4 regions of the Streptomyces sp. DT224 genome follow, and region 4 is predicted to be linked to each of the others. Evidence: riboswitches for the same ligand, from Rfam matches in the RefSeq annotation. Region 4 holds a riboswitch; each other region holds the start of a gene.
The links. Region 4 has a riboswitch for cobalamin ahead of ACLQ2N_RS00825 (ribonucleoside-diphosphate reductase subunit alpha). Riboswitches for the same ligand answer to the same signal wherever they lie in the genome.
Positions count from the first base shown of each region.

Region 1: linked by a shared signal. The riboswitch ahead of ACLQ2N_RS18510 (cobalamin biosynthesis protein) and the one ahead of ACLQ2N_RS00825 (ribonucleoside-diphosphate reductase subunit alpha) in region 4 are both predicted to bind cobalamin.
Region 2: linked by a shared signal. The riboswitch ahead of ACLQ2N_RS29010 (CbtB domain-containing protein) and the one ahead of ACLQ2N_RS00825 (ribonucleoside-diphosphate reductase subunit alpha) in region 4 are both predicted to bind cobalamin.
Region 3: linked by a shared signal. The riboswitch ahead of ACLQ2N_RS11675 (ABC transporter substrate-binding protein) and the one ahead of ACLQ2N_RS00825 (ribonucleoside-diphosphate reductase subunit alpha) in region 4 are both predicted to bind cobalamin.

Region 1 covers NZ_JBNCLI010000007.1:47,862-54,632, reverse strand. Annotated here, with positions in the region: gene ACLQ2N_RS18520 (putative cobaltochelatase) at 1-495, opposite strand, end outside; gene ACLQ2N_RS18515 (cobyric acid synthase) at 492-2,045, opposite strand; gene ACLQ2N_RS18510 (cobalamin biosynthesis protein) at 2,042-3,031, opposite strand; cobalamin riboswitch at 3,155-3,280, opposite strand; gene ACLQ2N_RS18505 (hypothetical protein) at 3,426-3,659, opposite strand; gene ACLQ2N_RS18500 (inorganic phosphate transporter) at 3,692-4,963, opposite strand; gene ACLQ2N_RS18495 (class II aldolase/adducin family protein) at 5,107-5,787, shown strand; gene ACLQ2N_RS18490 (alpha/beta hydrolase) at 5,857-6,771, shown strand, end outside.
Region 2 covers NZ_JBNCLI010000012.1:213,837-220,607, reverse strand. Annotated here, with positions in the region: gene ACLQ2N_RS29035 (rhamnulokinase) at 1-793, shown strand, start outside; gene ACLQ2N_RS29030 (pirin family protein) at 1,011-1,976, opposite strand; gene ACLQ2N_RS29025 (tetratricopeptide repeat protein) at 2,098-2,445, shown strand; gene ACLQ2N_RS29020 (GNAT family N-acetyltransferase) at 2,512-3,006, shown strand; gene ACLQ2N_RS29015 (CbtA family protein) at 3,072-3,851, opposite strand; gene ACLQ2N_RS29010 (CbtB domain-containing protein) at 3,884-4,099, opposite strand; adenosylcobalamin (AdoCbl) riboswitch at 4,145-4,236, opposite strand; gene ACLQ2N_RS29005 (histidine phosphatase family protein) at 4,361-4,978, shown strand; gene ACLQ2N_RS29000 (dihydrolipoyl dehydrogenase family protein) at 4,935-6,371, opposite strand; gene trxA (thioredoxin) at 6,491-6,771, shown strand, end outside.
Region 3 covers NZ_JBNCLI010000004.1:300,781-307,551, forward strand. Annotated here, with positions in the region: gene ACLQ2N_RS11660 (acyl-CoA dehydrogenase) at 1-194, shown strand, start outside; gene ACLQ2N_RS11665 (acyl carrier protein) at 439-681, shown strand; gene ACLQ2N_RS11670 (beta-ketoacyl-[acyl-carrier-protein] synthase family protein) at 678-1,901, shown strand; cobalamin riboswitch at 1,955-2,111, shown strand; gene ACLQ2N_RS11675 (ABC transporter substrate-binding protein) at 2,188-3,228, shown strand; gene ACLQ2N_RS11680 (FecCD family ABC transporter permease) at 3,225-4,307, shown strand; gene ACLQ2N_RS11685 (ABC transporter ATP-binding protein) at 4,304-5,083, shown strand; gene ACLQ2N_RS11690 (PRC and DUF2382 domain-containing protein) at 5,170-6,183, opposite strand; gene ACLQ2N_RS11695 (adenosylcobinamide amidohydrolase) at 6,450-6,771, shown strand, end outside.
Region 4 covers NZ_JBNCLI010000001.1:174,230-181,000, reverse strand. Annotated here, with positions in the region: gene ACLQ2N_RS00840 (GntR family transcriptional regulator) at 1-166, shown strand, start outside; gene ACLQ2N_RS00835 (DUF3311 domain-containing protein) at 405-659, shown strand; gene mctP (monocarboxylate uptake permease MctP) at 656-2,272, shown strand; cobalamin riboswitch at 2,338-2,462, shown strand; gene ACLQ2N_RS00825 (ribonucleoside-diphosphate reductase subunit alpha) at 2,606-5,017, shown strand; gene ACLQ2N_RS00820 (ribonucleotide-diphosphate reductase subunit beta) at 5,017-6,036, shown strand; gene ACLQ2N_RS00815 (hypothetical protein) at 6,038-6,250, opposite strand; gene ACLQ2N_RS00810 (GlxA family transcriptional regulator) at 6,332-6,771, shown strand, end outside.

The DNA.
Region 1 (6,771 bases), on a different contig from region 4:
GCCCTCGCGCTCCACGTACGAGGCCCCCATGGCCGCGGCGTCCAGCAAGAGGTCGACCAGATGGTCGTGGAGGAGGTTGACCTCGTCCACGTACAGGATTCCGCGGTGCGCGTCCGCGAGCAGCCCCGGTTCGAAGGCTTTGACGCCCTCCGCGAGGGCCCGTTCGATGTCGAGCGCCCCGACGAGCCGGTCCTCGGAGGCGCCGACCGGCAGCTCCACGGTCCGCGCCGCCCGCGACACGCCGGAGACGTCCTCGTGCGGGCCGTCCGGACACGCCGGATCGGGCGCGGCGGGGTCGCACGAGAAGCGGCACCCCGGCACGACGGGGACCTCCGGCATCAGCGCGGCCAGCGCGCGTACGGCGGTCGACTTGGCGGTGCCCTTCTCGCCGCGGACCAGGACCCCGCCCACGGCCGGGCTGACCGCGTTGAGCAGCAGCCCGAGCCGCAGGTCGTCCTGGCCGACGATGGCGGTGAAGGGGTAAGGCGTACTCACAGGGCCTCCTTGACGGGGGTGGCGGGCGCTCCCGGCGGGATGAACGGCAGACCGGACGGCGCGCCCGACTCGATGAGCCGCCACAGCGCGTCGGTGTCCGCGTGTTCCTCGATCAGGTCGCCGAGGCGGTCGAGCTGTTCCTCGCGCAGGCCGGCGAAGCAGGTGTCGGGCGCGGGCACGAAGCGGCGGCCGGTGAGCCGGGCGACCTCGGCCAGGAAGAGGCGGCGGAAGGCGTCGCTCTCCAGCGAACCGTGCCAGTGGGTGCCCCAGACGGCACCGGACCGGCAGCCGTCCAGCGGGGTGCCCCGGCCGTCCGTCAGGAACGGCTCCCCGCCGCCCACTTCGGCGACGCCGTGATGGATCTCGTACCCCTCGACGGGCGCGCCGAGCGCCTGGCCGGACGGCCGGGCGAGGGTCTTCTCGCGGTCGAAGCGGACGCGCACGGGCAGCAGGCCGAGCGCGTCGACCCGCCCGGCGCGCGACTCGACCTCGTCCTCGATGTGCTCCCCGAGGATCTGGTAGCCGCCGCAGATGCCGAGCACCGGCCGGCCCTCGGCGGCGCGCCGCCGCAGCGCGTCGGCGAGCCCGCGTTCGCGCAGCCAGGCGAGCGCCTTCACGGTGCCCCGGGTGCCCGGCACGATGACGAGGTCGGCGTCGGCCAGCTCCTCGGCCCGGTCCACGAACCGCACGACGACGCCCGGTTCGGCGGCCAGCGCGTCCACGTCCGTGAAGTTCGACATCAGCGGGATGGCGCACACGGCGACGCGCAGGACGTCCTCGCCGTGCGGCGGGGCGACCGCCGACTCGCGTACGGTGCCGCGCAGCGACACCCGCAGGCCGTCCTCCTCGTCGATGCCGAGCCCGTGAGCGAAGGGCAGCACCCCGTATGCGGGACGGCCCGTCAGGTCGCGCAGCATGTCCAGGCCCGGTTCCAGCAGCGAGACGTCGCCCCGGAACTTGTTGACCAGATACCCCGCGATCAGCTCCTGGTCCTCGGGCGCGAGCAGCGCGGTCGTGCCGAAGAAGGAGGCGAAGACCCCGCCCCGGTCGATGTCCCCGACCACCACGACCGGAAAGCGCGCGGCCCGGGCGATGCCCATGTTCACGATGTCCGTACGCCGCAGGTTGATCTCGGCGGGTGAGCCGGCGCCCTCGCAGATCACCGCGTCGTACGTGCTCCGCAGCTGCTCCAGGCAGTCCGTGACGGTGGACAGCAGCTGTTCCTGCCGTCCGCCGTGGTAGCCGCGGGCGCTCATCTCGCCGACCGGCCGCCCCATCAGGACGACCTGGCTGGAGCGGTCGCCGCCGGGCTTGAGCAGCACCGGGTTCATCAGGGCGGTCGGTTCGACGCGGGCGGCCTGGGCCTGCATCGCCTGGGCCCGGCCGATCTCGGCGCCCTCGCGGGTGACGAAGGAGTTCAGTGACATGTTCTGCGCCTTGAACGGGGCGACCTTCACCCCCCGGCGCACCAGCCAGCGGCAGATGCCCGCCGTGACGACGCTCTTGCCCGCGTCCGACGTGGTTCCGGCGACCAGCAGTCCGCCGCTCATATCGTTCTCCGTCCTTGAGGTCTCCCGGTCCGTCCCGCGATCCGGCGCGCGACCGCCCCCGCGCCCAGCCGGGCGGCCACGCCGACGCCGAGGGCGAGCACGCCCACCCGGCGCGAGAGCCGCACGGCGCGCTCGATGTCCCCGGTCTCCACGGCACGGCCCGCCTCCCCGTTGAGCACGGGCCGGTGCTCGACGCGCCCCCCGTACGCGAGGGTCCCGCCCAGCCGTACGCCGAGCGCCCCGGCGAACGCCGCCTCCACGGGCCCCGCATTGGGACTCGGGTGCTTCGCGGCATCGGCCCGCCAGGCCCGTACCGCCTCCCGGGGGCGGCCGCCGGAGGCCACGGCGAGCAGGGCGGTGAGCCGGGCTCCGGGCCAGCCGGCGAGGTCGTCCAGCCGGGCGGATGCCCAGCCGTACCGCAGGTAACGGGGCGACTTGTGGCCGACCATCGCGTCGAGCGTGTTGGCGGCGCGGAAGCCGACGAGCCCGGGGACCCCGGCGAGGGCGCCCCAGACGAGGGCGCCGACCACGGCGTCCGAGGTGTTCTCGGCGACGGACTCCACCACGGCACGCGCGATCCCGGGGCCGTCCAGCGCCTGTGGGTCGCGCCCGCACAGGTGGGGCAGCCGCTCCCGGGCCGACTCGATGTCGCCGGCGGCGAGCGCCCCGCCGATGGCCCGGGCCTCGCGCCCCAGCGACGTACCGCCGACGACGAACCAGGTGGCGGCGGCGGTCAGGGCCACGGAGGCGACGGGACGGCGGCGCAGGGCGCGGGCGGCGAGCGCGGCGCTCCCGGCGGCGCCCCCCGCGCAGATCAGGGTGTGCAGGGCGCCCCGGCCGCGATGGTCGCGCCAGAGCCGGTCCTCGACGGCCGCGGCGGCCCGCCCGAAGGCGGCGACCGGGTGCCCCCTGCGGGGGTCACCGAGCAGCAGGTCGGCGATCAGGCCGGCGGTGGCGCCGTACGCGTAGATGCGATCGGCACGCACGGTTCAGCCGACCGCACCCGAGGCTGCCGACAGAGGGCGTGGGGAGAAGGTCGCACGGCAGCCGGGCATGGCGGTATGTCCTCACTCAGGGTCCGCGCCCTGGTTCGACGTGACGGCGACGAGAGTCTCCTGGCTTCCGGATCGGCGGGACCCCGGTCTTCCAGCCCGCTCGCGCGGGCCGTGACGTGCGGTGGGGGACCGCTCCCCGGTGACAGTGGCGGGACCGCGCCGGATTCGCACCGGCTTCCTCTGCTGTCGCCGTAATGGCTCCGGCAGTCCACCACGCCCCGCGAACGCCCGTCAACTCGCCGTTGACCTGCGGCGGCACGGTGGGGGCGGACGCACATCGGGCCGGACGCGCACGAGGTGCGTCCGGCCCGGGGGAGGCGGTGCGTCAGGCGACGATCAGATAGATCCCGTACGCGACCGCCGCCGCGCACAGCCCGAAGCAGACGTACGCCCCGGCGCGCGCCAGCAGGAGCGAGGAGCCCGCCGGACCGCCCCCGGCAGCCGGCTCCGGCTGCTTGGAGAGGCCGACGATGCCGAGCGTGAAGAGGCCCACCAGGGCGACGGTGGTGACGAGGGAGACGCCGAAGACGGTGCCCAGAGCTGCCCAGTCGATGTTCATACGGGGTGTCCTTACCGGAGTACCGGGGTCTGTCAGACCGTGGCGGGTCGGGCCGGATCGGCGGCGACGGGACCGGCGGGCGCCGGAATGGTGGCGGCGAGGTCGTGCGCCTGGGCCGCGGTGGGCGGCGGGCTCACGGCCGCGATGGCCTGGGTGACGACACCCGCGGGCTCGGCCGGGGCGGCGTCCTCGGTGCCGGGCGCGACATCGCCGTGGCCGACGGGCGTGCGGCGCGAGAGCACCCAGATCGCCCCGGAACCGGCGACCAGGAGGGCCGCGACGACCACGACGCCCCAGGTGCCCTGCTTCGTCAGGAACTCCGCACCCGCGCCGACCAGACCGGCCGCCGGCAGGGTCAGGCCCCAGGCGACGAACATCCGGGTGGCGGTGGACCAGCGGACCACACCCCCGGCCCGGCCGAGGCCCGCGCCCATCACGGCCCCGGAGCAGGACTGCGTGGTGGAGAGGGAGAAGCCGAGGTGCGAGGAGGCCAGGATGACGGTGGCCGCGCTGGTCTGGGCGGCGAAGCCCTGCGGGGGCTTCAGTTCGGTCAGGCCGCTGCCCATGGTGCGGATGATGCGCCAGCCGCCGAGGTACGTGCCGAGCGCGATGGCCAGGCCGGCGCTGACGATGACCCAGACCGGCGGGTTGGAGCCGGGGGAGAGGACGCCGCCGGTGACCAGGGCGAGAGTGATGATGCCCATGGTCTTCTGCGCGTCGTTGGTGCCGTGGGCGAGCGAGACGAGCCCGGCCGAGGCGATCTGGCCGGCCCGGTAGCCCTTGGCGGTGGCCTTCTCCTGGGCGTCGTTCCGGATCTTCCCGCCGATCCGGTACGTGAGCCGGGTGGCCAGGAGCGCGGCCACGCCGGCCACGATCGGGGCGGCGACGGCGGGCAGCAGCACCTTGGTGACGACGGTGCCCCCGTTGACCGACGACCAGCCGGCGGACATCACCGCGGCGCCGATGAGGCCGCCGAACAGTGCGTGGGAGGAGCTGGACGGGAGCCCGACCAGCCAGGTCAGAAGATTCCACAGGATGGCGCCGACGAGCGCCGCGAAGATGACCTCGGTTCTGAGGCCGTCCTCGTTGACGATCCCGCCGGAGATCGTCTTGGCGACCTCCACGGACAGGAACGCGCCGACCAGATTCAGAACGGCGGACATCGCGACCGCCGTCTTGGGTTTGAGTGCGCCGGTCGAGATGGTCGTGGCCATCGCGTTGGCGGTGTCGTGGAAACCGTTCGTGAAATCGAACACTAGAGCTGTCACGATCACTATCGCGAGCAGCAGCGTGATGTGTTCCATTTACCCAGGCAATCGTTCGACGTCATTGGCACGTGGAACGTAGGCAACTTGAGTGAACGGAAGATGAACTGAGCAGGACGCTGCGGTGACCCCCGGAGCGGTGGCCGGGCGGCGCCCGGGGCGGGGCCGGAAAGGATCTTCGTATGAGTGACCGAGAGCACGACGCGATCGCCCGGGGATGGGAGGCGGTCGTCGCCGCGGCGCGCCGCACGGCGGCCGAGGGCCTGGTCGTCGGAACCTCCGGAAACGTCTCGCTGCGGATCGGCGACACGGTGCTGGTCACCCCCAGCGCAGTGGCGTACGACCAGCTGGGCCCCGAGGACCTGACCGGCGTCGATCCGGAAGGCAACCAGACCTTCGGGACACTCGCTCCCACCAGCGAACTTCCCCTCCACCTCGCCGTCTACCGGAACACTGACGCGAAGGCCGTCGTGCACACCCACGCGGTCCACGCCACGGCCGTCTCCACCCTGGTCACGGAGGTCCCCCCGGTCCACTACGCCGCCGCGATGCTCGGCGGCACGGTCCGCGTCGCCCCCTACGCCCGGTACGGCACCCCCGAACTGGCCGCGAACATGCTCACCGCCCTGCGCGACCGCACCGGCTGCCTGCTCGCCAACCACGGCACCGTCACGTACGGCGCCACCCTCGACGAGGCGTACGACCGCACCGCCCAGCTCGAATGGCTCTGCCACGTCTGGCTCACCGCGAGCGCCGTACCCGGCCGTACCCCGGCCCTGCTCTCGGAGGACCAGCTGGGCGAGGTCCGGGAGGCGCTCAAGGGGTACGGGCAACAAGGCCGAGGCGGCGCCGGACGGCGTTGAAGCGACACGGGCGGTACCGGACGGCCCTGCCCACTGGCATCGCGCCGCCCCGGCCACGACACTGTGGGGGTGCGCCCGGTTACCGCGACGGCAGCGGCCGTCACCACACTCATCGGCGCCGGCGCGGCAGCGGTCGCGGCCGGCCGGTTCGCGGGCGACGTCGCCCTCAGGACGCCGCCCGGACGACCGCTCCCCGCCGACCGCGAACTCACCGTCCACGCGACGGCCGCCGGGCAGGTCACCCTGACCCGGTCCCTCACCTCGCTGCGCCCCGGCACGTACGGGCTGGCCGGCAAGGACGTCCACGCCGTCGTCGGCCCCGTGCTCGACCGCGCCCACCAGGCCGCCGACACCGTCGTGCGCCGGCTGGAACGCGTCGACCACGGCGTCCTCGCCCCCGGCGACAAGGTCCGGCTCACGCCCCAGGTGTACAGCGGCGACCCCGGCAGCGCGCTCGGCCTGGCCTTCCGGGAGGTGCGGATCCCCGGCGAGCTGGGCGAACTGCCCGCCTGGCACGTCCCGGCGCCCCGCCGCACCTGGGTCATCACCGTGCACGGCATCGGCGCCACCCGCGAGCACCCCCTCAACCTCCTGGAGTTCCTGCACGGCCGGCAGCTGCCCGTGCTCGACCTCGCCTACCGCGGCGACCCGGGCGCCCCCCGCTCCCCGGACGGGCTCGGCCACCTCGGCGAGTCCGAGTGGCGCGACCTGGACGCGGCGATCCGCTTCGCCGTTCGCAACGGCGCCGAGCAGGTCATCCTGTACGGCTGGTCCACCGGCGCGTCCATGGCGCTGCACGCCTGCGCGGGCTCCGCGCTCCGCGACAGGATCACCGGCCTCGTCCTCGACTCGCCCGTCCTGGACTGGACCGACACCCTGCGCGGCCTCGCCGCGGCACGCGGGGTCCCCGGCGCGCTGCTGCCCCTGGCCGTGCGCGCCGCCCAGGGGCAGACCGGACTGCACGGCACCGGACTCCTGGACACC
Region 2 (6,771 bases), on a different contig from region 4:
GGTGACTACGGTCGCCTCCCACGACACCGCCTCCGCAGTCGTCGCCGTACCCGCCACCGAAACCGGCTTCGCGTACATCTCCTGCGGAACGTGGTCCTTGGCCGGCCTCGAACTCGACGCCCCCGTCCTCAGCGCCGCCTCCCGAGCGGCGAACTTCACCAACGAACGCGGCATCGACGGCACCGTGCGCTACCTGCGCAACATCATGGGCATGTGGCTCCTGGAAGAATGCCGGCGCACGTGGGACAAGGAGGGCCTCCCCACCCACATCCCCACGCTGCTCACCGAAGCCGCGGAGGCTCAACCGTTCGCCGCGGTCCTCGACCCCGACGCCCCGGAGTTCCTCGCCCCCGGCGACATGCCCACCCGCATCCGCGCATACTGCGCCCGCACCGGACAACCCATCCCCGCCACACAGGGCGCCATCGTCCGCTGCATTCTGGAAAGCCTGGCCCTCGCACACCGCCGCGCCCTGCGCCAGGCCGCCGAGCTCGCCGGCCGCGACATCACCCGCATCCACCTCGTCGGCGGCGGATCACGCAACGAACTGCTCTGCCAACTCACCGCCGACGCCACCGGCCTGCCCGTCGTCGCCGGCCCCAGCGAAGCCACCGCACTCGGCAATATCCTCGTCCAAGCCCGAGCCGCCGGCCTGGTGGGCGGCCTTCCCGACATGCGCCGCCTCGTCGCCCGCACCCAGCACCTGCGGCACTACACCCCTCAAGGCAACAGCGCCGCCTGGGACGCGGCCGCCGCCCGAATCGGCGCACCGACGCACCCGATGATCCCGTGACGCCGGAGCCCCAGATCTCCTATCCCAGGCGGCCAGGAGACGGACCACTGCGGTCGCGGGCCCATGGCCCAGGGATTGCCCTCCCACGCCAGCCGGCGCACGGCGGCGGTGCTCACGGAAGTCCCACGCCCCCGAGTGGCGGTCTCGGCAAGCTTGTACGCCTTGATCCGCGGACGCGCCCCGGGAAGGCTGCGACAGCCCTCGGAGGAATCGCAGCTCAGCGCACCCGCCCCCGCGGCTTCAGTCCCACGTCCGGCAGCGCCGGCGCCGGAATGGGCGGCCCGTCGTAGCCGTGTACGGCCCCGAACCGGTCGCCGCCCATCCAGTCCTCCCGGGCCCGGGCGATCTCGTCCTGGGTCCTGCCCACGAAGTTCCACCACATGATCAGCTCCTCCTCGAACGGTTCGCCGCCCAGGAGCATCAGGCCCGCGTCGGACTCCGCGCGGAGCGGGAGCTCGGTGCGGCCGCAGCCGAGGTAGAGCATGGAGCCGGGGAGGACCGGGACGCCGTCGACCTCGGCCTCGCCGGACATCGAGAGCACGGCGTACTCGAAGTCGGGGTCCAGGGGGAGCCGGGCCCGCGCGCCTCGGGTCAGCGAGAGGTCGGCGCCCACGATCGGGGTGTACGCGGTGCCGGGCGAGGTGGCGCCGTCGAGGTCGCCCAGGATCACCGTGGCCGTGAGGCCGGGGGCGGTGACCGCGGGCAGGTCGCTGTGGTGCTGGAAGTGGGGATCCGCGAAGCGGTGCGCGTCCGGGAGCGCCACCCAGAGCTGGGCACCGTGGAGCAGGGCGGCGTGCGGCTTGGGGCTCTCCTCGGAGTGGCTGATCGCGCGGCCGGAGGTCATGAGGCCGAGTTCGCGCGGGCGGATCGTCTGGAGGCTGCCGAGGCTGTCGCGGTGCAGGACCTCGCCCTCGTGCAGCCAGCTGACGGTCTGGAGGCCCATGTGGGGGTGCGGCGGCACCTGCATCCCGGGTTCGTCGGCGATGTCGTCGGGGCCGTAGTGGTCCACGAAGGCCCAGGCACCGACCATCCGGCGGCCCAGGTTGGGCAGCAGCCTGCGGACCTCGGTGGACTCGCCGAGCCGCACCGTGCGCGGGGCCAGCAGTTCGCGTACGGGCTCCGCGACGACGAAACCCCGGCCCCCGCAGACGGTGGGGACGGCCTGGCGATCGAGATTGCTCATGGCGCTCAACCTATTCCGCTGCGGGCGGGGGCGGGTGGCACCCACGCCGGATGATTAGTGGAATGTTAAACCACCTATCGGTGTTGTGCGGATCGGACACCCGCCCGGCCGAGGAGACGACATGAGCGACAGCTACTACGAGTTCGGAACCGCCGCCGAGCGCTGGGAGCGCGCGGGATTCTTCTTCGACGCGAAGGAGTACACGACCGCGGCACGCATCCTGGACGGCCTCGTCGCGGAGGTCCCGGAGCAGGTCGCGCCCCGGCTGCTGCTGGCCCGCGCCTACTACCACTCGGCGAGCCTCGGGCGGGCCGAGACGGAGCTTCGCGCGGTTCTGGAGCGCGATCCGGTGGAGCACTACGCCCGCCTGATGCTCGGCCGGACCCTGGAGCGCCAGGGGCGGCAGGCCGAGGCGGACACACAGCTGCGGCTGGCGGCAGCGCTGTCCGGTGACCTCGGGCCGGCGTGAGCGCGTCCCGGCACCCGCCATATTCCAGGTGCCGGGAACGGCGGCCACGTGATACTCCACAGGACCATGAACGACCTTGAGACGCCGCGCCTGTTCCTGCACCCCATGAGCCCCGCCGACGCCGAGCACGTCGCCGCGGGTTCGCCGCCGGCCGGGGCGCGCTGGGCTCCCGGCTACCCCTCCCCCGGCGAGCGGGGCGCCGCCTCGCGCTTCCTCACGACCTGCGCGGACACCGGCGACCCCACCCCGTTCTGCTCGTACGAGATACGGCTCCGGGCCGATGGTGTGGTCATCGGCGGCATCGGCTTCCACGGGGCGCCGGACGAGCGGGGCGGCGTCACGATCGGGTACGGGCTCGTGGAGTCGGCGCGCGGACGGGGCTATGCCTCCGAGGCGCTGCGGGCGCTGCTCCGGTTCGCGCGGGGACAGGGCGTCGCCCGGGTGCGCGGGGACGCCGACACGGGCAACATCCCCTCGCAGCGGGTCATGGCGGCGGCCGGGATGCGCCTCGTGGGCGAGGACGCCTCGCTCACGTACTACCTGGTCGAGTGGGCGGCGTAGGACGGGCGGAGCCTGCCGGTGACCCACCCGGCGGGCTCCGCCCGTCGCCTCGTCCACGGCGGCCGTCAGCCCACGGCGGCGGCCGTCCGGTTCGTCCGGCCGTCCGCGAGCGCGTCGGCCCTCGGCACCAGCAGCCGTTCGGTGAGGTGGCCGAAGAGCAGGCCGAACGCGGTCCACAGCGTGGCCTGCACCGCGAGCGTGGCCAGCCGGAACTGCCACAGCAGCGTGGCCGGGAAGTCCGTGCCGACCTCGTTGAACGAGGGCAGGAACACATAGGCGAGGGCGATCAGCAGGACGTAGCCGGCCGCCGCCGCGACCGTCGCGTTCCAGTTGCCCAGGCGGCGTGCCAGCCGCCTGCCGGCGATGACGGCGGCGACCGCGAGCAGCACGCTGAGGGCGACCATCAGGAAGAACAGCGCGGTGCGTTCGCCGATGGTGTCGGGGTTGCCGACGGCCGGCGGGTTGGCCGGGTACTTCAGGAACGGCACGACGTACACGCTGAGCAGCGCGGCGCCCGAGATCAGCGCGGCCGTGACCCTGGGGCCGAACCGGCCCATCCTGCCCAGCGCATAGCAGAAGACGAGCGCGGCGATGCCGCCGGCCGCGACGCCGAAGACGAGCACCCCGGTGGCCAGGCCGGCGGTGGACTGCACGCCCCTGCTGACGAGTTCCTCGCCGGCGCCGTGGTGGTGGCCGTGGGCGCTGTGCGCGGCCTCTTCGATGGCGATGGCCGCGTCGACCCTGGACTCGCCGAGGAAGTAGGCGACGAGCAGCGCGAGCGCCCCCGCGGCCAGTCCGGCGAGCATGCCGCGGATCAACAGGGCTCTGACAGATATGGAGTTCATGAGGGATTCCCCTGGATCAGCCGGTGGGGCGGTCAGTGGCAGGGGAAACCGAGCAGGTGACGGCCGTCGTGGACCCACTCGTGGACGCCTTCGCCCGAGATGAGGGCCGTGGCCCCCTGTTCGGCGCCGACGAAGTAGAGCAGGACCAGCATGAGGATGCCGAAGAAGACCGCCCAAGGAGCAATGGCCTTCAGGGAGATGGGGGTGATGGCGGGTGCGCCGGTTGCGGGGGCAGCACTCTGTGCCATGGCAGAACCTCCTGTGGGAACACGCGTCCCGTTCGTGGTGCCTGAGACGAGGGTGCTGGGTCTGACTTCCCGCGTGCGCGGGTACACAGTGGCGCGACCGTGCCGGATTCTCACCGGACTTCCGTCACACCCTCGTCATGTCGTCGCGACCATACCGCCTGGGCACCGGGCTCCGCCATGCCCCCTGCAAGCGGCCGGTGGGACCCGGATGCCATGGTGTGCTGGGCCGCGGGGCCTGTGTTCCGGGAGTTGAGGGCGGGTATGACGGTACGGGTGATGCTGATCTCACCGGCAATGAACGCGGCGTTGCGTGAGGCCCGGTTCGCCGGTGACGCCACGCTCGACGTGTCGGGTGTGCGTACGGCACGACTGGCCGCACCACACGTCCCGGACGCGGACCGGGCGGTGCACGGCCCGTCCCAGCGGTGCGCCCGTACGGCGGCGGCACTGGGCCTGCGCTCGATGGGCGAACCCGCGCTTCGTGATTGGGAGTTGGGCCGCTGGACGGGTGCCCGGCTGGACGAGGTGAGCACGCGCGAGCCGGCGGAAGTGGCCGCCTGGCTGGCCGACCCCTCGGCCGCCCCGCACGGCGGCGAGTCGCTGCTCGGCCTGTGCGCGCGGGCGGGGGCCTGGCTCGACTCGCTGAGCGGTGCCGGCCGGGTGCTGGCCGTCGCCGAACCGTCCTTGGTGCGTGCGACCGTGGTCCACGCGCTCGCGCTGCCGCCACCGGCGTTCTGGCGCCTCGACGTCGCCCCGCTCACGCTGACGGAGCTGAGCGGCCGGCCGGGGCGCTGGAACCTGCGCGTGGGGCGGCCGCTCGCCCCGCCGGGCCCGGCTACCCCCGGTACGTCTCCAGCAGCCTCAGCCACACCTCGCTGATCGTCGGGTAGGAGGGGACCACGTGCCACAACCGGTCGACGGGGATCTCGCCCGCGACCGCCATGGTCGCCGAGTGGAGCAGTTCGCCGATGCCGGGGCCGACGAAGGTGACACCCAGCAGGACTTCGCGGTCGAGGTCCACCACCATGCGGGCACGGCCCCGGTAGCCGTCCGCGTACAGGCCCGACCCGGCCACGGAGGCGAGGTCGTAGTCAACGGCGCGGACGCGGTGGCCGGCCTGTTCCGCCTCGGCCAGGGAGAGGCCCACCGAGGCGGCCTCCGGGTCGGTGAAGACGACCTGCGGGACAGCCCCGTGGTCGGCGGTCGCCGCGTGGGCGCCCCAGCGGGCGGTGTCCAGTGGCCTGCCCTGCGCGCGGGCCCCGATCGCGTCGCCCGTGATGCGTGCCTGGTACTTGCCCTGGTGGGTCAGGAGCGCGCGGTGGTTGACGTCGCCGGCCGCGTAGAGCCAGTCCGTGCCCTCGACCCGGCAGGTGTCGTCGACGGTGAGCCAGGAGCCGGGTTCCAGGCCGACCGTCTCCAGGCCCAGGCCGTCGGTGCGCGGGGCGCGACCGGTGGCGAAGAGGACCTCGTCGGCCTCGACGCTCTCGCCGTTGTCGAGTTCCACGGTGACCGGTCCTTCGCCGTCCGGGCGGCGTACGGCGGTGGCCGAGACTCCGGTACGGATGTCCGCGCCGGCCCCGGTGAGCGCCTCGGCGACCAGCTCGCCGGCGAACGGCTCCATCCGGGGCAGCAGCCCCTGGCCGCGCACGAGCATGGTGACCTCCGCGCCGAGCGCGTTCCACACGGTGGCCATCTCGACGCCGACGACTCCCCCGCCCACCACGACGAGCCGGCCGGGGACCGCCTTGGCGCTCGTCGCCTCGCGGCTGGTCCAGGGGCGGGCTTCCTCGATGCCGGGCAGGCCGGGGACCACGGCCCTGCTGCCCGTGCAGACGGCGACGGCGTGCCGGGCGGTGAGCCGGTGCTCCGTGCCGTCGGGCGCGGTGACGGTGACCTGCTTGACGCCGGTCAGCCGGCCGTGGCCGCGGAAGATGTCGGCCCCGATCCCGTCGAGCCAGGCGACCTGCCCGTCGTCCTTCCAGTGCGAGGCGTACTCGTCGCGGTGGGCGAGGACGGCGGCGGCGTCCAGCGGTCCCTGGACGGCGCCGCTCAGGCCGGGGACGCGGCGGGCGTCGGCGCGGGCGACCACGGGTCGCAGGAGCGCCTTGCTCGGCATGCACGCCCAGTAGGAGCACTCACCGCCGATCAGCTCCGACTCGACCACCGCGGTGGTCAGCCCGGCGGCCCGGGCCCGGTCCGCCACGTTCTCACCCACCGGACCTGCTCCGATGACCACGACGTCGTACTCGACGGGCTCCGCTCCATGTGTCATGCGGCTCATTCTGGCGGGGGGTGTGGGCGTCGGCCACATGGGCAGGCACGGAATAGCACGAGATCGGGCACCGTTGACCCGGACACGTCTCATACGGGCACAGGAAGAGGGAGCAACGCATGAGCACCGTAGAGCTCACCAAGGAAAACTTCGACCAGGTCGTCAGCGACAACGAGTTCGTCCTGATCGACTTCTGGGCTTCCTGGTGCGGCCCGTGCCGGCAGTTCGCCCCGGTGTACGACGCGGCGTCCGAGCGCCACACGGACCTGGTCTTCGCGAAGGTCGACACGGAGGCGCAGCAGGAGCTGGCGGCGGCCTTCGAGATCCGGTCGATCCCCACGCTGATGATCGTGCGGGACAACGTGGCGGTCTTCGCGCAGCCCGGCGCACTGCCGGAGGC
Region 3 (6,771 bases), on a different contig from region 4:
GCACCGGTCAGGCCGAGGCGCTGACGGACCACATCGAACGGCTCATCGACGCGGTGGCCCCCCACCTTCCGGAACTCGCCGACTCCTTCGCCTTCCCCGACGAGATGCTGGCCGACTGGCCGATCACGGGCGCCGGTTACGCCGACGCGTACGACGATCCGGAGGCCCACTGGCACGCGGAGGCGAGGCGATGAGGGGCACACGGGCGTGCCGTGCGGAACGCGCCCTGCAGGGGCTCGGGGCGGGGGCCGTCCTCCTCGCCTACTGGACGACCGTCGCCCTGTTCGCGCGGTGGACCGGGGCGTCCCGGCCGGGCGTAGGCGAATCGGTTCGCCGCAAGGCGTAACCGGAGCGGCGCTGTTCAGTTGTTCCGGCGTCGGGGCCGTGCGCGCCGGCGCCGGACACCCCACGCGGGTGAGCACGAGGAAAGGAAGAACCATGAGCACGATCCACCCCCGCATCACCGACGTACTCAGCCGTACCTTCAGGGTGCCCGTGGCCGAGATCCTTCCGGACTCCACGATGGACAGCCTGGACATGGACTCCCTGGCGGCCGCCGAGTTCGCCGTCGTCCTCCGGGAGACCACCGGGGTCGAGCTGGACACCGGCATCCTGACCCGGGGGACCACCCTCGCCGAGCTCACGGAGCACCTCGACACGGCGGCGGGCGTCGCCCGATGAGGACACCGGCCATCGCCGTCACGGGTCTCGGCATGATCACCCCGGTCGGCAACGACACGGAATCCACCTGGGACGGGGTGTGCGCCGCGGTGAGCCCGGCCCGCACCGTCCCCGCGCTCGCCGGGTGCGCGATCGACTTCGCCTGCATGGTCGACGGCATCGACCTGGACGCCGAGATCGGCCGCCGTACGGCCTTCCGGATGGGCCGGTACGTCAAGTTCGCGGTCCTGGCCGCACGGGAGGCCGTCGCCGACGCCGGGCTCGACCCGTCCGGCTGGGACGGCAGCCGGGTCGCGGTCGTCGTCGGCACCAGCAGCGGCGGCTCCGCGCACCTCACCGACCAGGCGCTGGTCCTCGAGCGGAGGGGGCCGGAGGCGATCTCGCCGGCCGGTGTCCTGCTGACCATCCCCAACATGCCCGCCGCCGAGATCGCGATCGAGATGCGGGCCACCGGCCCCAGCATGGCCCCCTGCACCGCCTGTTCGTCGGGCGTCACCGCACTGTCCGTCGCCCGCGACCTGCTGGTGACCGGGCAGTGCGACGTGGCCGTCGCGGGGGCGACCGAGTCGACCGTCTTCCCGGTCGCCATGACCGGCTTCGCCCGCTCAGGAGCGGCCGCCCGCGCGGACGGCGACCTGTCCCGGCTCAGCCGGCCCTTCGCCGCCGACCGCGCCGGACTCGTCATGGGCGAGGGTGCCGCCGTCATGGTGCTGGAACGCGCCGCCGACGCGGAGGCCAGAGGCGTCGAACCCCGGGCCCTGCTCGCCGGCACCGGAGCCACCACGGACGCCCACCACCCCACCAGCCCGCACCCCGACGGGCGGGTCGCCCGGGCCGCCGTCGAGGCCGCGCTGCGGAACGCGGGCTGGCGGGCGGAGGAGGTGGAGCACGTCAACGCGCACGGCACCGCGACCGTGCGCAATGACGCCGCCGAGGCCGCGCTGATCAGCCGGATGTACCCGCACCGGCCGCCCGTCACCGCCCCCAAGGGGGTGCTCGGGCACTGCATGGGCGCGGCCGGGGCGATCGAGGCGGGGCTGACGATCCTCACCCTCCAGCGCGGGGTCGTTCCGCCGGTCGCGAACCTGGACGCCCCCGCGCCCGGGTTCGACATCGACTGCGTCACCAAGGTGCCGCTGGTGCGGCCCGTCCACCGGGCCGTCAGCCACTCCTTCGGCTTCGGCGGGCACAACGCGGTGGTGGCCCTGCAACGCCCCTGAGCCCCCGGGGGCGGCGCTGAACCGCGTGGGACGCCCGTGGTAGCGTCCCCGGAGCCAGTCGAACTCCACGTAGGGGTCAGGGAATCCGGTGCGAATCCGGAACTGACGCGCAGCGGTGAGGGGGACGGGCGGGGCCACGGCCACTGGAAGACCACCGTCTCCCGGGAAGGCGTCCCGTCCGAGCGAACCCGAGTCCGAAGACCTGCTGGCGACCGCCGTCCGGGACCGGGCGGCGGACACCGTACAGCGGGTCCCGCGCATGGGCCCAGAGACGCCGAGGTACCCCGTGCCGCCGATATCCGGCCCCGCCCGTTCCGCCGCCCTGCTCACCGCCGCGCTCCTGCTGCTGACGGCCTGCGGGGGAAGCCCGCCCGAAGCGGCCGGAGGCAAGGGCACGGCGGACGGCTATCCGGTCACCCTCAAGAACTGCGGGCGCACCGTCACCGTGCGGGCCGCGCCGCGCCGCGCGGTCTCCGTCGACCAGGGCACGACGGAGATCCTGCTCTCGCTCGGCCTCGCCGACCGGATCGCCGCCACCGCCACCTGGACCGACCCGGTGATGAAGGGCCTGGAGAAGGCCAACACGGGCGTGCAGCGGCTCACCGACAACCGGCCCTCCTCCGAGAAGGTCCTCGACCAGGAGCCCGACTTCGTCGCCGCCGACTTCGAGTCGACCCTCGCCAAGGGCGGCGTCGCCCCGCGCGAACAGTTCGAGGAGCTGGGCGTCCCCACCTACGTCGCGCCCGCCGACTGCACGGCCAAGGACAACACCAAGGACGGCGACGGCGTCCGCACCGGCGCCCTCACCATGGACAGCGTCTACGGCGAAGTACGCGACCTGGCCCGGGTGTTCGGCGTGCCCGAGCGTGGCGAGAAGCTGGTCGCGCGGCTCCGCGCCCGGATCCGCGAGGCCGCCGACGGCGTCGACGGATCCGGTACCTCCGTCCTGTACTGGTTCGCCAACTCCGAGTCCCCCTATCTGGCGGGCTGCTGCGGGGCGCCGGGCATCATCACCCGGGAGCTCGGCCTGAAGAACGTCTTCGACGACACGCACGAGGAATGGCCGCAGATCAACTGGGAGACCGTCGCCGACCGCGACCCGGACGTGCTGGTCATCGGCGACCTCACCCGCACGTCGCAGACCGCGGAGAGCGCCGCCGGGAAGATCGCCTTCCTGGAGTCCAACCCCGTCACGAAGAAGATGGACGCCGTACGCCACAAGCGCTACGTCCTGCTCAGCGGCCAGGCCATGAACCCGACCATCCGCACGGTCGAGGGCGTGGAGCTGGTGGCCGCCGGGCTGCGGGCGTCCGGGCTCGCGGGGTGACGGCCACCGACCGGCTCACCGCACCGCGCGAGAAGGCGACGGAGACCACCGGGTCCGTCCGCCCCCGCCGCCTGCGCGGCGGCCTCCTGTGGACCGGCGGCGTTCTGCTGCTCGCGCTGTCCGTCGCGGTCGCCGTCACCATCGGGCCGGCCCGGATCTCCGTCGTGGACGTCTGGTCCGCCGTCGCCGCGCACCTCGGCATCGGCGAGGCCCGGCTCAGTCCGATCCGCGACGGCATCATCTGGAACCTGCGTATGCCGCGCACCCTGCTCGCCGCCGTCTGCGGGGCGGGTCTCGCGGTCTGCGGGACCGTCATGCAGTCCCTGCTGCGCAACCCGCTCGCCGACCCGTTCGTCCTCGGCGTCTCCTCCGGCGCGTCCACGGGAGCGGTCCTGGTCGTCGTGCTCGGTGCCGGCGGGGGCGCGGTGTCGCTGCCGGCCGGGGCGTTCATCGGGGCGCTCTGCTCGTTCGCGCTGGTGATGCTGCTCAGCCATACCCTGGGCGGCTCCACCGACCGGGTCGTGCTGGCCGGGGTCGCCGCGATGCAGCTGTTCTCGGCACTGACCTCGTTCGTCGTCATGACGGCCGCCGACGCCGAGCAGACCCGGGGCGTGCTGTTCTGGCTGCTCGGCTCGCTCGGCGGGGTGGGCTGGACCGATGTGTGGATCTGCTCCGCCGTTCTCGCCGGCAGCCTGCTGGTCTGCCTGGGCCACGCCCGTACGCTCGACGCCTTCGCCTTCGGGCAGGACGCGGCCGCCGCCCTCGGGGTGAACGTCGCACGCGTCCGCACCGTCCTGCTCTGCACGACCGCGCTGCTGACCGCCGCGCTCGTCAGCTCGGCCGGGGCCATCGGATTCGTCGGGCTGGTCTTGCCGCACGCCGCCCGCGCCCTCACCGGCTCGGGCCACCGCAGGCTGCTGCCGGTCACCGCGCTCGCCGGAGCCGTCTTCCTGGTCTGGGTCGACACGCTCGCCCGGACCGTCCTCGACCCGCAGGAGGTCCCGGTGGGCGTCGTCACCGCCCTCATCGGCGTGCCCGCCTTCGTCGCCGTCCTCTACCGCACCGGGCGGCCCGCGTGACCGGGACGGCCGCGGAGGGCCTGCGGGCCGCAGGAGTCAGCCGCGAGGCGGGCGGCCGCGTCCTGCTGGACGGTGTGACGCTGGCCCCGGAACCGGGCACGACGGTGGGCCTGATCGGCCCCAACGGCTCCGGCAAGTCCACGCTGCTGCGCATCCTCGCCGGGGTCCTCGCCCCGCACGCGGGCGTCGTCACGCTGGACGGCGACCCCCTCACGGCCGTCGGCCGCCGCGCCGTGGCCCGGCGCGTCGCGGTCGTCGACCAGCACGCCGTCACCCAGGACGAGCTGAGCGTCCTGGACGTCGTACGCCTGGGCCGCATCCCGCACCGGCGTGCCTGGTCGGCGCCGACGGACGCGGACGCGGCGGCGGTGGACGAGGCCCTGGAACGCACCGGGCTCACCGGCCGGCGCGATCAGTCCTGGCACACGCTCTCCGGCGGGGAGCGCCAGCGCGTCCAGATCGCCCGCGCGCTCGCCCAGCGACCGCGTGAACTCCTGCTGGACGAACCGACCAACCACCTGGACATCCAGCACCAGCTGGAACTGCTCTCCCTGGTCGCCTCGCTCCCGCTGACCGCCGTCGTCGCCCTGCACGACCTCAACCTGGCCGCCATGTTCTGCGACCGGATCGTGGTGCTCAGCGGCGGACGGGCGGTCGCGGGCGGGCCCCCCGCGCAGGTCATCACGGAGGAGCTGATCGAGGACGTCTACCGGGTGCGGTCCGTCGTGACACCGGACGGCCCGCAGGGGCGGCCCTCGGTGCGCTTCCTGCCCTGACGGTCCCGGGCACACGAGAGGGCGGACCCGCGGGGCGGGTCCGCCCTCCGCATGTCGTGCGGTACGGCCGGCATGCCGGCGAGAGGTCAGCGGTGGCGTCCTCGGCCGAGGTCGCCGCCGGTGTCCTTGCCGCCCATGTCCTTGCCGCCCTTGGTGGTGCCGTCCGCGTAGTCGATCTGCTCCTTGCGCAGTTCGGCGGAGACCTCCTTCTGCTCCGTCACCCTCTCGGTTTCCATCCGGACGCGCTCGACCGGGACGGTCTCCTTGCGCATCGTGGCGCGTTCCGCGTGCAGGGTGACCTCCACGTCCTGCTCCGTCAGATCGCCCGCTCGCGCGGCCGTCCTGTCGCCCGGCTGCAGCGGCTCACGGACCACCCGTACCTCCTCGTGCGAGACCGGCACGCTGCGCGTGACGTTCTCGGTGACGACGTACTTGTGGAGGCGGGCCCTGCCGCTCTCGTACTCCTCGGTGCCGATGTGCAGCTGCTCCTCGGAGCGGATCATCTCCTCCTTGCCGCCCAGGCCGGCCCCGGACCGCTGGGCACCCGCGCCGGCTCCGGCCAGCGGACGCCCCGCGGCGGTACCCGCGTCGGTGTCCCGGTGCCTGCCGGTGCCGGCCGTCTGCGTGCGGTCCGTGCCGGAGGTGCCTGCCGCACCCATGGCCCCGGCCCCGGCGCCTGCTCCGGCCGCCGCGCCGGTACCGGCCGCGCCCATGGTGCCGGTGCCCGTGGTGGTCGGGGAGCCGGTCCCGGAGCGGTCGCCGAGATTGCTCTTGGTGTTCCGTGTCAGGCCGTAGTGCCGGTACAGCTCCTCCTCCTCGGACACGGACAGATGCGCGTCCGCGTCCACCCGGGGGGCGTCCTTGACCTGGTCCTTGCCGTGGGAGATGTGCAGGTCGGAGCCCACTCGACGGGCTCCGGCGAGAGGCACGAAACTCTCCTTCATGCCGAACAGGCCGGTCTTCACCGTGATCCAGTCCGGGCGGCCGGTGTTGTCGTCGACATACACGCGGCCCACGTTGCCGATCTTCTCGCCCTCGGTGTCGTACACCGTCAGGCCGTCGAGCTCTCCGGAATCCGTGAAACCGTCAGCGGCTCCCATATCCGAATCCTCCTCGCCCGGGCGCGTCCTGTGGGTGGGTCCAGCAGAGAAGGCGCGTCCGGATTCCATCGCGCCTCACCCGGATGGACGCTGCAACCGCCCGGCCACCGGGCGCGGCGAGCGGCATCCGCCTCGGACCCGCGCAGCGCCCGCGTCACGCGGGTGTGCGGCTCTCGCGCCCATTACGCCATCCGGGTGAACGGCCGGGTGGTGCGCACCGCCGCGGGGGAGCGGGGCGGCCCCCGGACGCCCCGGCCCCGGCACATATGATCAACGGGTCCACGCCGACCGACGTTCCGCCGTGCCACCCGGGGGTGCCCATCCGTTCCGTACGCATCCGCCTCCCCGCGCAACGCGGCGAACTGCTCGCCCGACGCGAGGACGGCGCGGAGCTGCACCACCTCGTGTGGCGGCTGGGCCCCGGCTGGCGGGTGTGCAGCAGCGCGGTCCTGGGCGGCGGCATCGGCCCGCGCGCGTGGATCCTCAACGCGCAGGTTCCCGGCGGCTACCCCCGCATGGACCCGGACCGCCATCTCGCCGGGATCGCCGCCGCCGCACACCTCAGCGGCCCCGGCGCCGGCCTCATGA
Region 4 (6,771 bases):
CACCCCGCGCGAGGCCGGGCTGCTCGGCACCGACGTGGGCCTGCCGATGCTGATGCTCTCCCGGCACTCGCTGGACGAGCGGGGCGAGCCGGTCGAGTGGGTGCGCTCCGTCTACCGCGGCGACCGCTACAAGTTCGTGGCCCGCCTGAAGCGGCCGCTGGACTGACCCCTCGTACGCACGTGCCCCGAACGGCCCCCGGACCCGCCTCCGGGGGCCGTTCGGCGCTCCCCGGCAGGGCTCGGCCCGGACCAGCCCTCGGACGTTTGCCGCCATTGGGGCCATCCGACCGGTCCGTGAAGACCGTTGCCGGACCGCAATGCGGACGGGGGGTGACGGTGGCCTGGTCCCTCGCCTAGATTTCCTGCGCATTACAGGTGATCAGCGAGGGGACGGAGTCGCCGCCATGCCGGAAGAACCAGAAGGAAAGCCACCCACCGTCACACCGATGCGGGTGGTCATCGCCCTGTGCCTCATCGCGCCGTTCGTGGCGATGCTCTGGGTGAGTTCGTACGCGAAGATCGACCCGACCTTCATCGGCATCCCGTTCTTCTACTGGTACCAGATGCTCTGGGTACTGATCTCCACCGCGCTCACGATGATCGCGTACAAGCTGTGGCAGCGTGACCAGCGCGCCCGCAAGGGGGGTGCGTCCGCATGAAGGACGGTGTGAACGGCATCGCGCTCGGCGTCTTCATCTTCTTCTTCCTGGCCGTCACGGTCATGGGCTTCCTGGCCGCCCGCTGGCGCAGGGCCGAGAACGAGGCCACCCTGGACGAATGGGGCCTGGGCGGACGGTCGTTCGGCACCTGGGTCACCTGGTTCCTGCTCGGCGGCGACCTCTACACCGCGTACACCTTCGTCGCCGTGCCCGCGGCGATCTACGCGGCCGGCGCGTCCGGCTTCTTCGCGGTGCCGTACACCATCCTGGTGTACCCGCTGATCTTCACGTTCCTGCCCCGCCTGTGGTCGGTCTCGCACAAGCACGGGTACGTCACCACCTCGGACTTCGTCCGCGGCCGGTTCGGCTCGAAGGGTCTTTCGCTGGCCGTCGCGGTCACCGGCATCCTCGCCACCATGCCGTACATCGCGCTCCAACTCGTCGGCATCCAGGCGGTGCTGGACGTGATGGGCGTCGGCGGCGGCGAGAACACCAACTGGTTCGTCAAGGACCTGCCGCTGCTGATCGCGTTCGCGGTGCTCGCCGCGTACACCTACTCCTCGGGACTGCGGGCGCCCGCGCTGATCGCGTTCGTCAAGGACGGGCTGATCTACCTGGTCATCGCCGTGGCGATCATCTACATCCCGATCAAGCTGGGCGGCTTCGACGACATCTTCGCCTCCGCCCAGGACAAGTTCACCAAGGCGGGCGCGGGCGGTCTCGCGCCCGCTGCGGCCGGCCAGTGGGGTTACGCCACGCTGGCGCTCGGGTCCGCGCTCGCGCTGTTCATGTACCCGCACTCGATCACGGCGACGCTCTCCAGCCGCAGTCGTGAGGTGATCCGCCGCAACACCACCATCCTGCCGCTGTACTCGCTGATGCTGGGCCTGCTCGCGCTGCTCGGCTTCATGGCGATCGCCGCCGGCGTGAAGGTGGACAACGGCCAGCTCGCCATCCCGCAGCTGTTCGAGAACATGTTCCCCGACTGGTTCGCGGGGGTGGCGTTCGCCGCGATCGGCATCGGCGCCCTGGTGCCGGCCGCGATCATGTCCATCGCCGCGGCGAACCTGTTCACGCGCAACATCTACAAGGACTTCCTGAAGCCGGACGCGACGCCCGAGCAGGAGACCAAGGTCTCCAAGCTGGTCTCGCTGCTGGTCAAGGTCGGCGCGCTCGCCTTCGTCCTCACCATGGACAAGACCGTCGCGATCAACTTCCAGCTGCTGGGCGGGATCTGGATCCTCCAGACGATGCCGGCGCTGGTGGGCGGACTGTTCACCCGGTGGTTCCACCGCTGGGCGCTGATCGCCGGCTGGGCGGCCGGCATGATCTACGGGACGGCTGCCGCGTACGGGGTCGCCAGCCCGACGCAGAAGCACTTCGGCGGGTCCTCCAAGGAGATCCCGGGCCTCGGCGAGATCGGCTACATCGGCCTCACCGCCTTCGTGCTGAACGTCGTGGTCGTCGTCGTCCTCACCTTCGTCCTGAACGCCGTGAAGGCGCCCGTAGGCACCGACGAGACCTCCCCGGGCGACTACACCGGGGACGTGGGCGACCCGGGTGTCCAGGAGAAGCTGCCGCCGGCCACGGCGGGGGCGCCGGGCGGTCACTGACCGCACACCTTTACCGCACGCGACACAACATGTGGGGGCCGTCCGGCAGGGCGGCCCCCACATGTATGCTCATGCTCGCTGTCGCCGCAGGGGAATCCGGTGTGAATCCGGAACTGTCCCGCAACGGTGTATGCGGTGCGCGTTCGCGCATCCGTGGAGTCCGAGGACCTGCCGACAGCGCATCCGGCTCGACCGAACCGGATGCCCTGACGTCCGGGCCTCGTGGGATGGGCCGGTGGACGCCGCACGGAGTGCCGCCCCGCCCGGGCCCCCTCCTGCCCGGCTGCCCCCGCGCTCCCCGCCGGACCGGAGCCGAGCGAGGGAGAGCACCACGTGACCATCGCGCCAGCCGATCCGGCCTCAGCGCCGAAGACGGCCGAGTCCGAAGCCACCGGACCCGCGAGCGACGGACCGGGCACCGCACTGCTGCGGACCCTGACCGACCTCACCGCCGATCTGCCCGACACCGACCCCGGACGCGTCGCCGCCGCCGCCCTGCGCGGCCGCAACGCCCGGTCGGACGAGGCCGAGCTGCGCTCGCTGGCCACCGAGGCCGCGGCGGGCCTCATCGCCGAGGACCCCGCCTACTCCCGGCTCGCCGCCCGCCTGCTCACCCGGACCATCGCGGACGAGGCCGCGGGCCAGGGCGCCACCTCGTTCTCCGCGTCCGTCGCCGTGGGCCACCGCGAGGGCCTGATCGCGGACCGGACCGCCGAGTTCGTGACGCTGCACGCGGGGGCGCTGGACGCCCTGGTCGAGCGGTCCCTCGCCGACGGGGCCGACGACCGCTTCGGCTACTTCGGACTGCGCACCCTGCACAGCCGCTACCTGCTGCGCCACCCGATCACCCGCCAGGTCATCGAGACCCCCCAGCACTTCATGCTCCGGGTCGCCTCCGGGCTCGCCGAGGACACCTCCGGGCGCGCGCTGGACGAGGTCGCCGCGCTGTACGGGCTGATGAGCCGGCTGGACTACCTGCCGTCCTCGCCGACGCTCTTCAACTCCGGCACCCGCCACCCGCAGATGTCGTCCTGCTACCTGCTCGACTCGCCGCTGGACGAGCTGGACTCGATCTACGACCGCTACCACCAGGTGGCCCGCCTCTCGAAGCACGCGGGCGGCATCGGCCTCTCGTACTCCCGCGTCCGCGCCCGGGGCTCCCTGATCCGGGGCACCAACGGGCACTCCAACGGCATCGTGCCGTTCCTCAAGACGCTCGACGCCTCCGTCGCGGCCGTGAACCAGGGCGGCCGGCGCAAGGGCGCCGCCGCGGTCTACCTGGAGACCTGGCACGCGGACATCGAGGAGTTCCTGGAGCTCCGCGACAACACGGGCGAGGACCAGCGGCGCACGCACAACCTGAACCTGGCGCACTGGATCCCGGACGAGTTCATGCGCCGCGTGGACGCGGACACCGCCTGGTCGCTGTTCTCCCCGGCCGACGTGCCCGAGCTCGTGGACCTGTGGGGCGACGCGTTCGACGCCGCGTACCGGGCGGCCGAGGCGAAGGGCCTGGCCCGCAAGACCATGCCGGCCCGCGAGCTGTACGGCCGGATGATGCGGACCCTGGCGCAGACCGGCCAGGGCTGGATGACGTTCAAGGACGCCTCCAACCGCACGGCGAACCAGACCGCCGAGCCGGGCAGGGTGGTGCACTCCTCGAACCTGTGCACCGAGATCCTGGAGGTCACCGACGACGGCGAGACGGCCGTCTGCAACCTCGGCTCGGTCAACCTCGGCGCGTTCGTCAAGGGCTCCTCGATGGACTGGGAGCGGCTGGACGCCACCGTGCGGACCGCGGTGACCTTCCTCGACCGGGTCGTGGACATCAACTTCTACCCGACCGAGCAGGCCGGCCGGTCCAACGCCCGCTGGCGGCCGGTGGGCCTGGGCGCCATGGGTCTCCAGGACGTCTTCTTCCAGCTGCGGCTGCCCTTCGACTCGCCCGAGGCCCGGGCGCTCTCGACCCGGATCTCCGAGCGCGTCATGCTCGCCGCCTACGAGGCGTCCTGCGACCTCGCGGAGCGGTCGGGCCCGCTGCCCGCCTGGTCGGAGACCCGGGCCGCGCGCGGGGTGCTGCACCCGGACCACTACGCCGTGGAGCTGAACTGGCCGGAGCGCTGGGAGGCGCTGCGGGCCCGGATCGCGAAGACCGGGATGCGCAACTCGCTGCTCCTGGCGATCGCCCCGACCGCGACGATCGCCTCGATCGCGGGGGTCTACGAGTGCATCGAGCCCCAGGTCTCCAACCTCTTCAAGCGGGAGACCCTGAGCGGTGAGTTCCTCCAGGTCAACGGATATCTGGTGGACGAGCTGAAGCGGCTCGGCGTGTGGGACGCGCGGACGCGTGAGGCGCTGCGGGAGTCGAACGGCTCGGTGCAGGGCTTCGCCTGGGTCCCGGCGGACGTGCGGGCGCTGTACCGCACGGCGTGGGAGATCCCGCAGCGCGGCCTGATCGACATGGCGGCGGCCCGTACGCCCTTCCTCGACCAGAGCCAGTCGCTCAACCTGTTCCTGGAGACGCCGACCATCGGCAAGCTCTCCTCGATGTACGCGTACGCCTGGAAGCAGGGCCTGAAGACGACGTACTACCTGCGGTCGCGTCCGGCGACCCGGATCGCCCGTGCCGCGTCCGGGGCCGCGTCGACCGCCGCCCCCATCCCCGTACAGCAGGCGCAGGCTCCCGACGCGGACGCGATCGCCTGTTCCCTGGAGAACCCCGAGTCCTGCGAGGCATGCCAGTAATGAGCACCACCCCCACCGAGAAGAACCTGCTGGACCCGGGCTTCGAGCTCACCCTGCGGCCCATGCGCTACCCGGACTTCTACGAGCGCTACCGGGACGCGATCAAGAACACCTGGCACGTGGAGGAGGTCGACCTCCACTCGGACGTGGCGGACCTCGCCAGGATGACGCCCGCCGAGCAGCACCTGATCGGGCGCCTCGTCGCGTTCTTCGCGACCGGTGACTCGATCGTCGCCAACAACCTGGTGCTGACGCTGTACAAGCACATCAACTCCCCCGAGGCGCGGCTGTATCTGTCGCGGCAGCTGTTCGAGGAGGCCGTGCACGTCCAGTTCTATCTGACGCTGCTCGACACCTACCTGCCCGACCCGGACGACCGCGCGGCGGCGTTCGCGGCCGTGGAGAACATCCCGTCCATCCGCGAGAAGGCGCAGTTCTGCTTCCGGTGGATGGACTCGGTGGAGAAGATCGACCGGCTGGAGTCGAAGGCCGACCGCCGCCGCTTCCTGCTGAACCTGGTCTGCTTCGCCGCGTGCATCGAGGGGCTTTTCTTCTACGGCGCCTTCGCGTACGTGTACTGGTTCCGCTCGCGCGGGCTGCTGCACGGTCTCGCCACGGGGACCAACTGGGTCTTCCGCGACGAGACGATGCACATGAACTTCGCGTTCGAGGTCGTGGACACGGTCCGCAAGGAGGAGCCGGACCTCTTCGACGACGCCCTCCAGCAGCAGGTCACCGACATGCTGAAGGAGGCCGTCGAGGCGGAGCTGCAGTTCGGCCGCGACCTGTGCGGCGAGGGGCTGCCCGGCATGAACACCGAGTCGATGCGCGCGTACCTGGAGTGCGTCGCCGACCAGCGGCTCACCCGGCTCGGCTTCCCGGCGGTGTACGGATCGCAGAACCCGTTCTCGTTCATGGAGCTCCAGGGCGTCCAGGAGCTCACGAACTTCTTCGAGCGCCGCCCCTCGGCGTACCAGGTGGCCGTGGAGGGCACGGTCGCCTTCGACGACGACTTTTAGCCTAGATCCTCGCCCAGCTTCTGACGTACGGACGCCGTGCGGCCCCCACCGGCCGCGCGGCGTCCGCGCTTTGCGGTGGGCGGGTGCTCCGGTCCTGTTCCGCTTCGCGCAGCTCGCGGTCGATGCGGCGCTCGCGGGCCATGCCGACCAGCGCGGGCAGCAGGACGAGGGCGAAAAGGACGGAAATGCCGAGGATGTTCTGGAATGTGTTCATGCCTCTACTGTCCTCGTTCCGGAGGAACGGCGGCAGTGGCAGGACTGTCACACAGCATCGAATTACTGCCACACTGGTTCCATGCTGAACAATGTCGCCGCCCTGATGCTCGACGATGTCCATCCCTTCGAACTCGGCGTGCTCTGCGAGGTGTTCGGCCTCGACCGCAGCGACGAGGGCCTGCCGGTGCACGATTTCGCCGTGGTCTCCGCCGAGGGGCCCCAGCTGCGGACCCACGCCGGTTTCACCATCCGCACCCCCTACGGCCTCGACCGGCTGGAGGAGGCCGACCTCATCGCCGTACCGGCCGGCAGCCGCTTCGGGGAGCGCGAGTTCCCCGAGGAGGTCCTGGTCGCCCTGCGCCGGGCCGTGGAGCGGGGCGCCCGGGTGCTCAGCGTCTGCTCGGGGGCGTACCTCCTGGGCGCGGCCGGGCTGCTGGACGGCCGCCGCTGCACCACGCACTGGCGGCACGCCGACGACCTGGCCCGCCGCTTCCCCAAGGCCGTCGTCGAGCCGGACGT